3 regions of the Agrobacterium sp. 16-2014-1-2a genome follow, and region 3 is predicted to be linked to each of the others. Evidence: predicted binding sites of a transcription regulator. Region 3 holds the regulator's gene; each other region holds the start of a gene.
What was found. The regulator PhoB, encoded in region 3, activates phosphate uptake and scavenging genes when phosphate is short. The targets are predictions, from matches to a motif close to TGTCATNNANCTGTCAT.
Positions count from the first base shown of each region.

Region 1: ACQZ45_RS00255 (ceramide glucosyltransferase) is a predicted target of PhoB. The motif match lies at 1,416-1,432, and genes of this name have one in related genera.
Region 2: ACQZ45_RS08340 (DUF1045 domain-containing protein) is a predicted target of PhoB. The motif match lies at 1,661-1,677, and genes of this name have one in related genera.

Region 1 is NZ_JBNWBX010000001.1:47,009-50,281, reverse strand. Features, by position in the region: gene ACQZ45_RS00270 (DUF192 domain-containing protein) at 1-146, shown strand, start outside; gene ACQZ45_RS00265 (BON domain-containing protein) at 206-454, opposite strand; gene ACQZ45_RS00260 (DUF982 domain-containing protein) at 666-935, shown strand; gene ACQZ45_RS00255 (ceramide glucosyltransferase) at 1,518-2,660, shown strand; tRNA gene ACQZ45_RS00250 (tRNA-Pro) at 2,715-2,791, opposite strand; gene ACQZ45_RS00245 (ETC complex I subunit) at 3,057-3,273, shown strand, end outside.
Region 2 is NZ_JBNWBX010000001.1:1,665,050-1,668,322, forward strand. Features, by position in the region: gene phnE (phosphonate ABC transporter, permease protein PhnE) at 1-153, shown strand, start outside; gene phnE (phosphonate ABC transporter, permease protein PhnE) at 153-1,502, shown strand; gene ACQZ45_RS08340 (DUF1045 domain-containing protein) at 1,769-2,467, shown strand; gene ACQZ45_RS08345 (alpha-D-ribose 1-methylphosphonate 5-triphosphate diphosphatase) at 2,464-3,273, shown strand, end outside.
Region 3 is NZ_JBNWBX010000001.1:1,420,705-1,423,977, forward strand. Features, by position in the region: gene ACQZ45_RS07105 (aspartate aminotransferase family protein) at 1-61, opposite strand, end outside; gene ACQZ45_RS07110 (GcrA family cell cycle regulator) at 492-1,025, shown strand; gene phoB (phosphate regulon transcriptional regulator PhoB) at 1,327-2,010, opposite strand; gene phoU (phosphate signaling complex protein PhoU) at 2,042-2,767, opposite strand; gene pstB (phosphate ABC transporter ATP-binding protein PstB) at 2,866-3,273, opposite strand, start outside.

The sequences.
Region 1 (3,273 bases), 1.4 Mb from region 3:
AGAACGCCGTGCCACACTCGGAAGCGATCATCAGCTCCCGTGGGTCGGTCAAATTCGTGCTTGAACTGAATGGCGGCACTGCCAAACGCTACGGCATCAAACCGGGCGATGTGGTTCGCAGTGCACAAATCGGCAACCGGAAATGACATTGCCGCGTTACTGCGTCTGAAAAGGCCGGACGACGTTTCGCCCGGCCGGCAAGATCTCAGTAGACCGGCTCGATATGGCTCAAAATCCGGCAATTGGAAATAGATGCGGCAAGATTGATGGCAATGTCGATTGCCTCGACCGAATCCGCCGTCCCTTCAAGATAGATAACGTCATTTTCGACGGTTGCGGAAATCCGCGACTTCTCGAGACCGTTTTCGAAAGCCAGTGCAGAGGTGATGGCCTCGCATACACCCGCCATGCGGTCTCCAAAGAAGCTTTCCTGAATGCCTGACAAATTGAACATGTGCGTTCTCCTTCTTGGCTATTACAACGCCCGAATCACGGTTTTGTTCATCTCCGGTTCATCAATTCGTTCATCTTCCATTCATCTTGGCAAATTGGAACCCCCTGCCCGATCACATTTTAGGTGATCGGGAACCATTTCGTGAGGTGAGCATTTCGCGCATGGGAGTGAAATCTGCCGTCAAGGCGCATGAAACAGGGAGGAGAATGACATGCTGATTAACAAAACGGAGCCGTGTCACCACGCCTCGTGGATGAAGCCGGTGGCTATCCACCTGCCGCTATCCGCAGCGGTGGAAATCTACAGCCCTCTGGTGGCGCTGGACATGCTGATGTACCGCTGGCCGGAAGAACACGGACCGGAATATGAGGACGCACGCAGGAACTGTCTCGATGCTATCGCCGGAAAATGCGACATCGAAAAAGCGCGGGAATCGTTTCTGGTCGCAAGCAGCCACGCGCATATTCTGAACATCCACTAGGTCGTCACGCGGAAGGCTTTGTGAATATTATCGAATAAATATCAATCACTTACGTGATAACAATCGGATGAGCGGGAAGTTGATCTGCGTTCATCAACATGCCTCCAGAGGTCAAAACAACGGGCAATCCACCTGCGTGGATCGCCCGTTTGATTGAAGCCTGAGCGTCGTCCTATTCAAATGGCCGGGCGAACAGGGATCGGGAGGTTGCTGTGAGATACACCGTCTTAATTATCCCCATGCACCGGCAGTCAATACTCGGATAGATTTCTGTCTTACAATCGGTGTTTCGACGCGACTATTCCTGATAGCGCGACACGCCCGCTTCGTCGTTATCGCATTCAACCAGGCAAACAACCGTCTCCCCTAGCGAACAGGTAGCCTGCAAAAACCGTTCACGCTTTCTCGGTAACAAACGCGGCATCGACCCGTGCGCCAGAGGCGCATGAACGACCGAAGTCGGATCCTGCCTGCGGAACATGACATGTAACTGTCATGCAAACGTTATAATCCGCAATGACGAATTCCATGGAATCGGTTGGCGGGTAAACCGCTGAAAGCTTGGGAGTGGAACTGGCCAGCATGGAAACTGTTTTTGCCCTTTGCGCAATTCTGCTCCTCGCCTTCAATCTTCTCGGCGTCGTTCTGGCAGGCTGGCGGCTGAAAAGACGCGATACGGACAACGCACTTGTCCGGCAGAAACCGCCGGTATCGCTGGTGGTGCCGCTGCGCGGCATCGAAACTTTCACGCCGCTGACGCTGTCGCGCGCCTTCCAGCTCAACTGGCCGGACTATGAGCTGCTGTTCTGTGTCGCCGACGAGTTCGATCCCGTGATCGAGGAAGTGCGCAAGGCAAGCGCGGCCTTCCCCGCAGTTTCAGCGCAATTGCTCATCGGCGATGATCGCATCAGCGCCAATCCCAAACTGAACAATTGCGTCAAGGGCTGGCGTGCTGCCCAACACGAATGGGTCATTCTGGCCGATTCCAATGTCTTGATGCCGCAATCCTATATCGAAACCATGATGTCGGCCTGGCGGCCGGATAGCGGACTGGTCTGCTCGCCACCGCTCGGCTCCCGGCCGGATGGCTTTTGGGCGCATGTGGAATGCGCCTTCCTCAACGGCTCGCAAGGCCGCTGGCAATATGCGGCGGAAGCCATCGGCATGGGCTTCGCGCAGGGCAAATCGATGTTGTGGAACAAGCCATTCCTGGAAGAGCGCGGCGGCATCCGCGCGCTCGCCGCCGAAATCGCCGAAGATGCCGCTTCCACGAAGCTGGTCAGAAATGCCGGTCGCAAGGTATATCTGGTGTCGGCCCCGTTCGAGCAGCCTCTCGGACAGCGCCATGCCGGTGAGATCTGGTCGCGGCAGACCCGCTGGGCGCGGCTGCGGCGCGTCACCTTCCCGCAATATTTCGCCCCGGAAATCCTCACCGGCGCGCTTCCCCCGCTCCTCTTCGCGCTCGCTGCCGCCGTTGCCGCGGATGCGAACCTTGCCGTCACCGCGATTGCCGTACTCGCCATCATGTATGGCCCGGAACTGGCGCTCGCAGCTCTCAACCGGTGGCCGGTATCCCTCTATACCCTTCCGGCAATGGTCGCGCGGGATGTCATCATGCCATTCGTCTGGGTACGCAGCTGGATCGGCAGCGCGGTTGCATGGCGCGGCAATGTCATGACGATCGGCACGGCCGAAAGCACATTGGCCGGACCTTCAGCGGACTGAACGGAAGCTATTATTTAAAGGGGTTACACCTACAAGCGAATGTTTCGCTTTAAATGGTCGGAGTGGAGAGATTCGAACTCCCGACCCTCTGGTCCCAAACCAGATGCGCTACCAGACTGCGCTACACTCCGCCGAGGCGATGGCTGGGGAATACACGGTTCACCCGCAGTCCGCAACAGGGAAATTCATCTTTGTTGAGCCCATTGCCTCGATTATTGAAAACTCATGCAACGCGATGGGACCGTGAAGAGGCCGCAAGGGATAATCGTCTTGACTCTCACATGGAGTCGGTCCATTTCAAATTCAGCGTTCCTGACACGATTTGGTTATTCTATTCAGGTACGTGAATAGTAATCCGGGGCGTATGCCCCACCGCCCAACCGGAGCAGTTTCGACATGTCTGCGAAGATTTACCGCCCTGCAAAGACCGCCATGCAATCCGGCAAGGCGAAAACCAATGTCTGGGTTCTGGAATTCGACGCTGAGGTCCCGCGCAAGATCGATCCGATCATGGGATACACCTCGACATCCGACATGAAGCAGCAGGTAAAGCTGACATTCGAGACGCAGGAACAGGCCGAAGCCTATGCGCAGCGCAAGGGCATCGAATACC
Region 2 (3,273 bases), 240 kb from region 3:
CGGCTGTCGATCGGTAACGATCACGCCTCCAAGACCTATGCCATCATCATCCTGCTGCTGATCACCATCATCGCCGTAGACCAGTTTTCAAGCTGGTTGCGCCGCAGGCTGATCGGCCATCAATCCTTCGAATTCGGACGGGGAGCGGCCTGATGTCGTCCAGCTTCATTCTCAATACCGCAGACCGCGAGAGGCTGACGGCCGCACATCCCGCAATTTTCAATCGCGGCTTCATGCAGCGATTCGGCTTGCTGACCGGTATTGTCGCCGTCCTCGTCTATCTCACCGCCTGCTTTTTCTTCTTCAATGTCGGCCCCGCTTTCATGCAGGGCCGATGGGATCGCGCTTCGAGCTACATTCAGGACTGGTATTCCTGGCGGGCCCAGCCACGCCTTCGTTTCGAAGACGGCAAGGTGAACCCGCAGTGGTCAAGCCGGATGCAATATCCCGCCGATGCGCCGATCGACTGGCTGCAACCCTTGCCGGATGGCGGCTACAGCGTCGTTTACGCGGGCACGCAAAACCGTCTCGACGTAACGCCGACCCGGGTGGACGTCTATGTGGACGGCAAGAACTATCCCGTCATCATCAATGGCGACAAGGCTCTGGCGCCTGAGGTCCTGCCGCAAGAGATCACGCAGGACGGCAACAAGGTTCTCGTGCATTACGGTTTTGCCGGACAGGCGGAAATCCGCACCAGCCAGGTTTACGTGCAGCGGCGGTTCCTCGGATGGGCGAACTTCCTGTTCGATACCAAATCGGAATTCTGGGGCAAGAGCTATGGCGACCTTGCCGCACTGGCGCTGTGGGGGGAAAGGCTCGATCCCACGCGCTCCAATATCAGCCACATGGTCGATGATTTCCTCGACAATGGTGTCTGGCAGCACGCCGATATTCTTTCCAAGCTGATGCAGACGCTGGTGATGGCCTTTGTGGGCACGTTGTTCGGCACGCTCGTTGCCCTGCCGCTCGCTTTTCTCGCCGCACGCAATATCACCGCCAACAGGGCCGCCAACTGGGGCATGAAGCGTCTATTCGACTTCCTGCGCTCGATCGACATGCTGATCTGGGCGCTGTTTTTCACCCGCAGCTTCGGTCCGGGGCCGATCCCCGGCATTGCCGCGATCTTCTTCACCGATACCGGCGCGCTCGGCAAGGTCTATGCCGAGGCGCTGGAGAATGTTGACGACAAGCAGCGCGAGGGCGTCAAATCGGTTGGCGCTTCTCCCATTGCCGTCAATCGTTTCGGCGTGCTTCCGCAGGTCCTGCCGGTCTTCATTTCCCAGTCGCTTTATTTCTGGGAAAGCAACACCCGTTCAGCCACGATCATCGGTGCGGTTGGCGCTGGCGGCATCGGTTTGAAACTGCTGGAAGCAATGGGTACCAATGCCGACTGGGACAAGGTCGCTTATATGGTGCTGCTCATTCTCTTCGTGGTTTTCCTGTTCGACCACATCTCGAATTCCCTGCGGTCGCGCCTGATCGGGAAAACCCAGCATTAATTCATAAAGCAGGAGCGGGGTTTGGCTATCCCGCTTCCCGAGACGTGCGCAAAACCGGAACCTCTTTGCAAAGTCAGATACATCCCCTCAATGCGCCAGCATCCGTCTTGCGGACATTCGAGAGACACGCGGCGTTTCAAGCGCTTTTTTTCCTGGGGCATCATCATTCTGTCACGGAAAGCGATTACCTCGCACTCCTGACCTTGCGGGAAGCGGGCGAGTCACGCCAAATAGCTTTTCATCCAGGTTTTCCATGACACCGAAGAGTGCTTGCCGTGCGCTACGCCATCTATTTTTCTCCGGCTAAAGATCATCCGCTGACTGAAGCGGCGTCGCGCTGGCTGGGACGCAATGCCTTTTCCGGCGCCCAACATGATGACCATGCCGCTTATGCGGAGATGACCGAGGAGCCGCGCCGTTACGGTTTCCACGCGACGCTGAAAGCCCCCTTCGAGCTTTCCGAAAAATACAGCGAAGCGGATCTCGTCGCCGCCCTCGAACAGTTTGCGGCCAGCCACTCCGTCTTCGATATTCCGCGTGTTGTCATCGGCGCACTCGGGCCGTTTTTCGCGCTCGTTCCGGATCGCACCTACCAGCGGCTGCAGGATTTTGCCGCTGAGATCGTCGACCATTTCGACCGGTTTCGCGCGCCCCTGTCCGAGACCGACATTGCCCGCCGCCGCCCGCAAAACCTGACCGAAAGCCAGCGGCAAAATCTGTCGCTCTGGGGTTATCCGCATGTCATGGACGACTTCCGCTTTCATATGACGCTGACGGGCCGCATCGACGAAAGCGACGCGCCCGCTATCCAGGATGTGCTTTCGACCAAGTTTTCCGAGTTCGTCGACCGGCCTCTCACCATTTCCGGCCTCGCTTTGTTCGTTGAGGAAACGCGCGGCGCACCATTTACCGTTCATCGCTGGCACCCGCTTGGCCAGCCGCCAAAGAAAGATGCTGACCCATGACCGAGCATGCCCTTTCCAACGCCCGTATCGTTCTGGAAGACGATATTATTCTGGGATCCGTTCTGATCCGTGACGGCAAGATCGCCGATATCAGCGAAGGCGCCTCCAAGACCGGCGAGGATCTCGAAGGCGATTTCCTCATCCCGGGTCTGGTGGAACTGCACACCGACCATCTGGAACAGCACTATTCGCCGCGTCCCGGGGTTATCTGGGATAAGATTGCCGCCATTCAGGCTCACGATGCGCAGGTCGCGTCATCAGGCATTACCACTGTTTTCGACTGCCTGCGGCTGGGCTCCGACGAAGATGGCGGGTTCAAGAAGGGCGAGATGCGGGAAATGGCGGATGCCATTGAAACCGCTGCCGATCAGAACCGCCTGCGGGCAGATCACCTGCTGCACCTGCGCTGTGAAGTCGCCTCCGCCGATGTGCTCGAGCATTTCGAAGATTTCGAGACCGATCCGCGTGTGCGGCTGATTTCGATGATGGACCACTCCCCGGGGCAGCGCCAGTTTCAGTCGATGGACCAATATATCTTCTATTACCAGAAGAAGCGCGGACTGAGCGACGAGGCTTTCGCCGAGTTCGTCAGACGCCGGCAGACGGCATCGGCGGAGTTTTCCGCCAAGCACCGGGATTACCTGGCGGCCCGTTGCGCCGAGCGCGGCATAACCGTTGCAAGCCATGACGACGCTACAGAAGCGCATGTGGGCGAAGCGATCGGGCACGGCGTGAAACTCGCGGAGTTCCCCACCAGCGTCGAGGCGGCAAAGGCTTCGCACAGCGCCGGCATGAGCGTACTGATG
Region 3 (3,273 bases):
GCTCGAAGCGCAGGGGGGCTCTTGAAAACGTATCAAACAATGGCGCGCCGGCTTCGGCCATGGCTGTATCACTCCTTGCGCAGATGCGCTGTCAAACTGTTGTCAATAGGCTTGCGGGGTTATCCCTCGCCTGAAAATCAAAATGCCGCCTTGCGGCGGCAGGGGCACTATTGTCACTTCGTTTGCCGATGTCAACAAAAGTCAGCGTTTCCCGGGCTTCTCAAGCACTAGTATGCGGCGGCGGGCCAGCCCCAAGGTGTTGCCTTTCAGACTCAATACGCCAGCAAGTTGGGGAAAACCGGAAAATCGATTCCAGATGATTCCCGCGACTCTTGCCACGGAGTCGGGCTGGCACTAGGTTAATCGCTAATTACTAGACTGCATTGCGGCGGAACTAGTCACCGAAAATCAGGCGGAAACCACGCTTGCGGCATGCGCGCGAGACGGAGAGGGATTCTGCCGAAAATACACGCGACAAGCGGAGAAGCGGCATGAACTGGACAGACGAACGAGTCGAAAAGCTCAAGAAATTGTGGTCCGAGGGCCTTAGCGCCAGCCAGATTGCAGCGCAGCTGGGCGGCGTCAGCCGTAATGCCGTGATCGGCAAGGTCCATCGTCTCAATCTGCCGGGACGCGTCAAGGCTGGCGGTCCAGTGACTTCGGCACGCTCCGCGCCGAAGCGCACAGCTGCCCCTGCCCCGCGCGCGACGACTTTCGCAGGTCGCGTCAACGCGGCACCGGCGCGTATCCTCACCCGTTCGAACGCGGCAACGGCGCTGCACGAGGAGATCGATATCGAGACCGCGCAGGTGCTCGATTACGTTCCTTCCAAGAACGTTGTCACGCCGATTTCCCGTCGCCTGACGCTGACGGAACTGACCGAGCGCACCTGCAAATGGCCGGTTGGCGATCCGCTGAAGGACGACTTCCATTTCTGCGGTTGTGAGGCGCTGGAATCTTCGCCCTATTGCAAGTTCCATGCGAAACTCGCCTACCAGCCGGTGAGCGAGCGCCGCAAGGCTTGAGTGTTGCGGCACGCATTCAGCACTCAAAAATTACGGGCCTTCGGGCCCGTTTTTTTTATGACAAAAATCAAGCCGCTTTCTGGGGCGACTTGATGGCAGGCCACACCCTTTCCCCTTACTATTGGGCGTGACCCTTCAATCCGGATTTCAACGCGCAGCCGATCTTCTCCGGTCAAAACGGACAATGGCATCGAGTTTGGCGGATATTCACATTGAAAAAGCCCGAAACCGTTTCAGATTTCGGGCTTCCTGATTTTTTGGTGCACTACTTCGCCAGCGAAACCACCTGGTTCCGCGTCGCTCAGGCTTCCATAGAATATCCCGCGCCACGCACCGTGCGGATGACATCCTGCATGTGCGAGAAATTCAGGGCCTTGCGCAGACGTCCGACGTGCACATCGACAGTGCGCTCGTCGACATAGATATCATGACCCCAGACGCCATCCAGCAATTGCGAGCGGGAAAACACCCGACCCGGCGACGTCATCAGGAATTCCAGCAAGCGGAATTCCGTCGGGCCGAGGCGCACTTCGCGGCTTTTGCGGTGAACGCGATGGGTCTCGCGATCCAGTTCGATATCGCCGCATTTGAGCACCGACGACAGAACCTCGGGACGGGCCCGGCGCAACATGGCCTTGACCCGGGCCATGAGTTCCGGCGTCGAGAACGGCTTGACGACATAATCGTCAGCGCCGGTAGCGAGACCGCGAACCCGTTCGCTCTCTTCGCCACGCGCCGTCAGCATGATGATGGGCAGGCGTTCTGTTTCCGGCCGCATTCTCAAGCGCCGGCATAGTTCGATACCGGAGACACCGGGCAACATCCAGTCCAGGATGAGAAGATCCGGAATGCGCTCCTGCAGCCTGATTTCCGCCTCATCGCCACGGGGTATCGTGTCGACGTCGTATCCCTCAGCCTCGAGATTGTAACGAAGCAGGACGCTCAACGCTTCCTCGTCTTCCACAACTGCAATCTTGGGCACCATATGCTGAACTCCGCAAGCTTCTGCTTGTCTGTTACTCGGTCACCGAACCAAGCGTGTTGGAACTGTCGTCCTTCGGACGCTCGCCCTCCGGCTGGCTGCCGGTGGTCATGTAATAGATCGTCTCTGCGATATTGGTCGCATGATCGCCGATACGCTCGATGTTCTTGGCGCAGAACAGAAGATGCGTGCAGGTGGTGATGTTGCGCGGGTCTTCCATCATGTAGGTCAGAAGCTCCCGGAAGAGCGACGTGTACATGGCATCGATTTCCTCGTCGCGTTCACGGATCGCATTGGCCTTTTCGGCGGAACGCGTGGAATAGACGTCGAGGACTTCCTTGAGCTGCACCAGCGCCAGGTCGGACAGATGCTCGATGCCGCGGGCGAGCTTGCGCGGAACGCCGGTGCCGGCGACAGCGATAACGCGCTTGGCCGTGTTCTTGCCAAGATCGCCGACGCGTTCGAGATCGGCGGCGATACGCAGGGTGCCGATGATCTCGCGAAGGTCTGCCGCCATCGGCTGACGCTTGGCGATGGTTACGATCGCCTTGTCGCCGATTTCGCGCTCAGCGTGGTCGAGAATGGTATCGTCCGAAATGACTTTCTGCGCGAGCGCAGCATCGGAATTGACGAGTGCGCGCACGGCGTCACCGCACATCTGCTCGGCAAGACCGCCCATTTCGGCGATGCGGCGCGTCAGAAACTTCAGTTCGTCGTCATAGGCAGACAGGATATGCGAATGGGTCGTTGTCTGTGTCATGGTCTATTCCTCCGGCTTGGCCTGCATGCGCGTGCCCAACAGCGGGGCACGGCAGAGGCACCAGTCTTGTACGGTTACGATAAAGCACCGGCCGGGGATCAGCCGAAGCGGCCCATGATGTAGTCCTGCGTGCGCTGGTCGTCCGGATTGGTGAACATCTTGTCGGTTTCGTTTTCTTCGACAAGATGACCAAGATGGAACATGGCCGTACGCTGGGAAACGCGCGCCGCCTGCTGCATGGAGTGCGTGACGATGACGATGGTGTAGTTGGTGCGCAGTTCGTGGATCAGTTCCTCGACCTTCGCAGTCGCGATCGGATCCAGCGCCGAGCACGGCTCGTCCATCAGGATCACTTCCGGGCTGACGGCAACCGCGCGTGCGATGCACAGACGCTGCTGCTGGCCACCGGAGAGGCCCGTGCCGGATTCCAGCAAACGATCCTTCACCTCGTTCCAGAGACCCGCTTTCTGCAAGCTATGCTCGACGATCTGGTCCATATCCGCCTT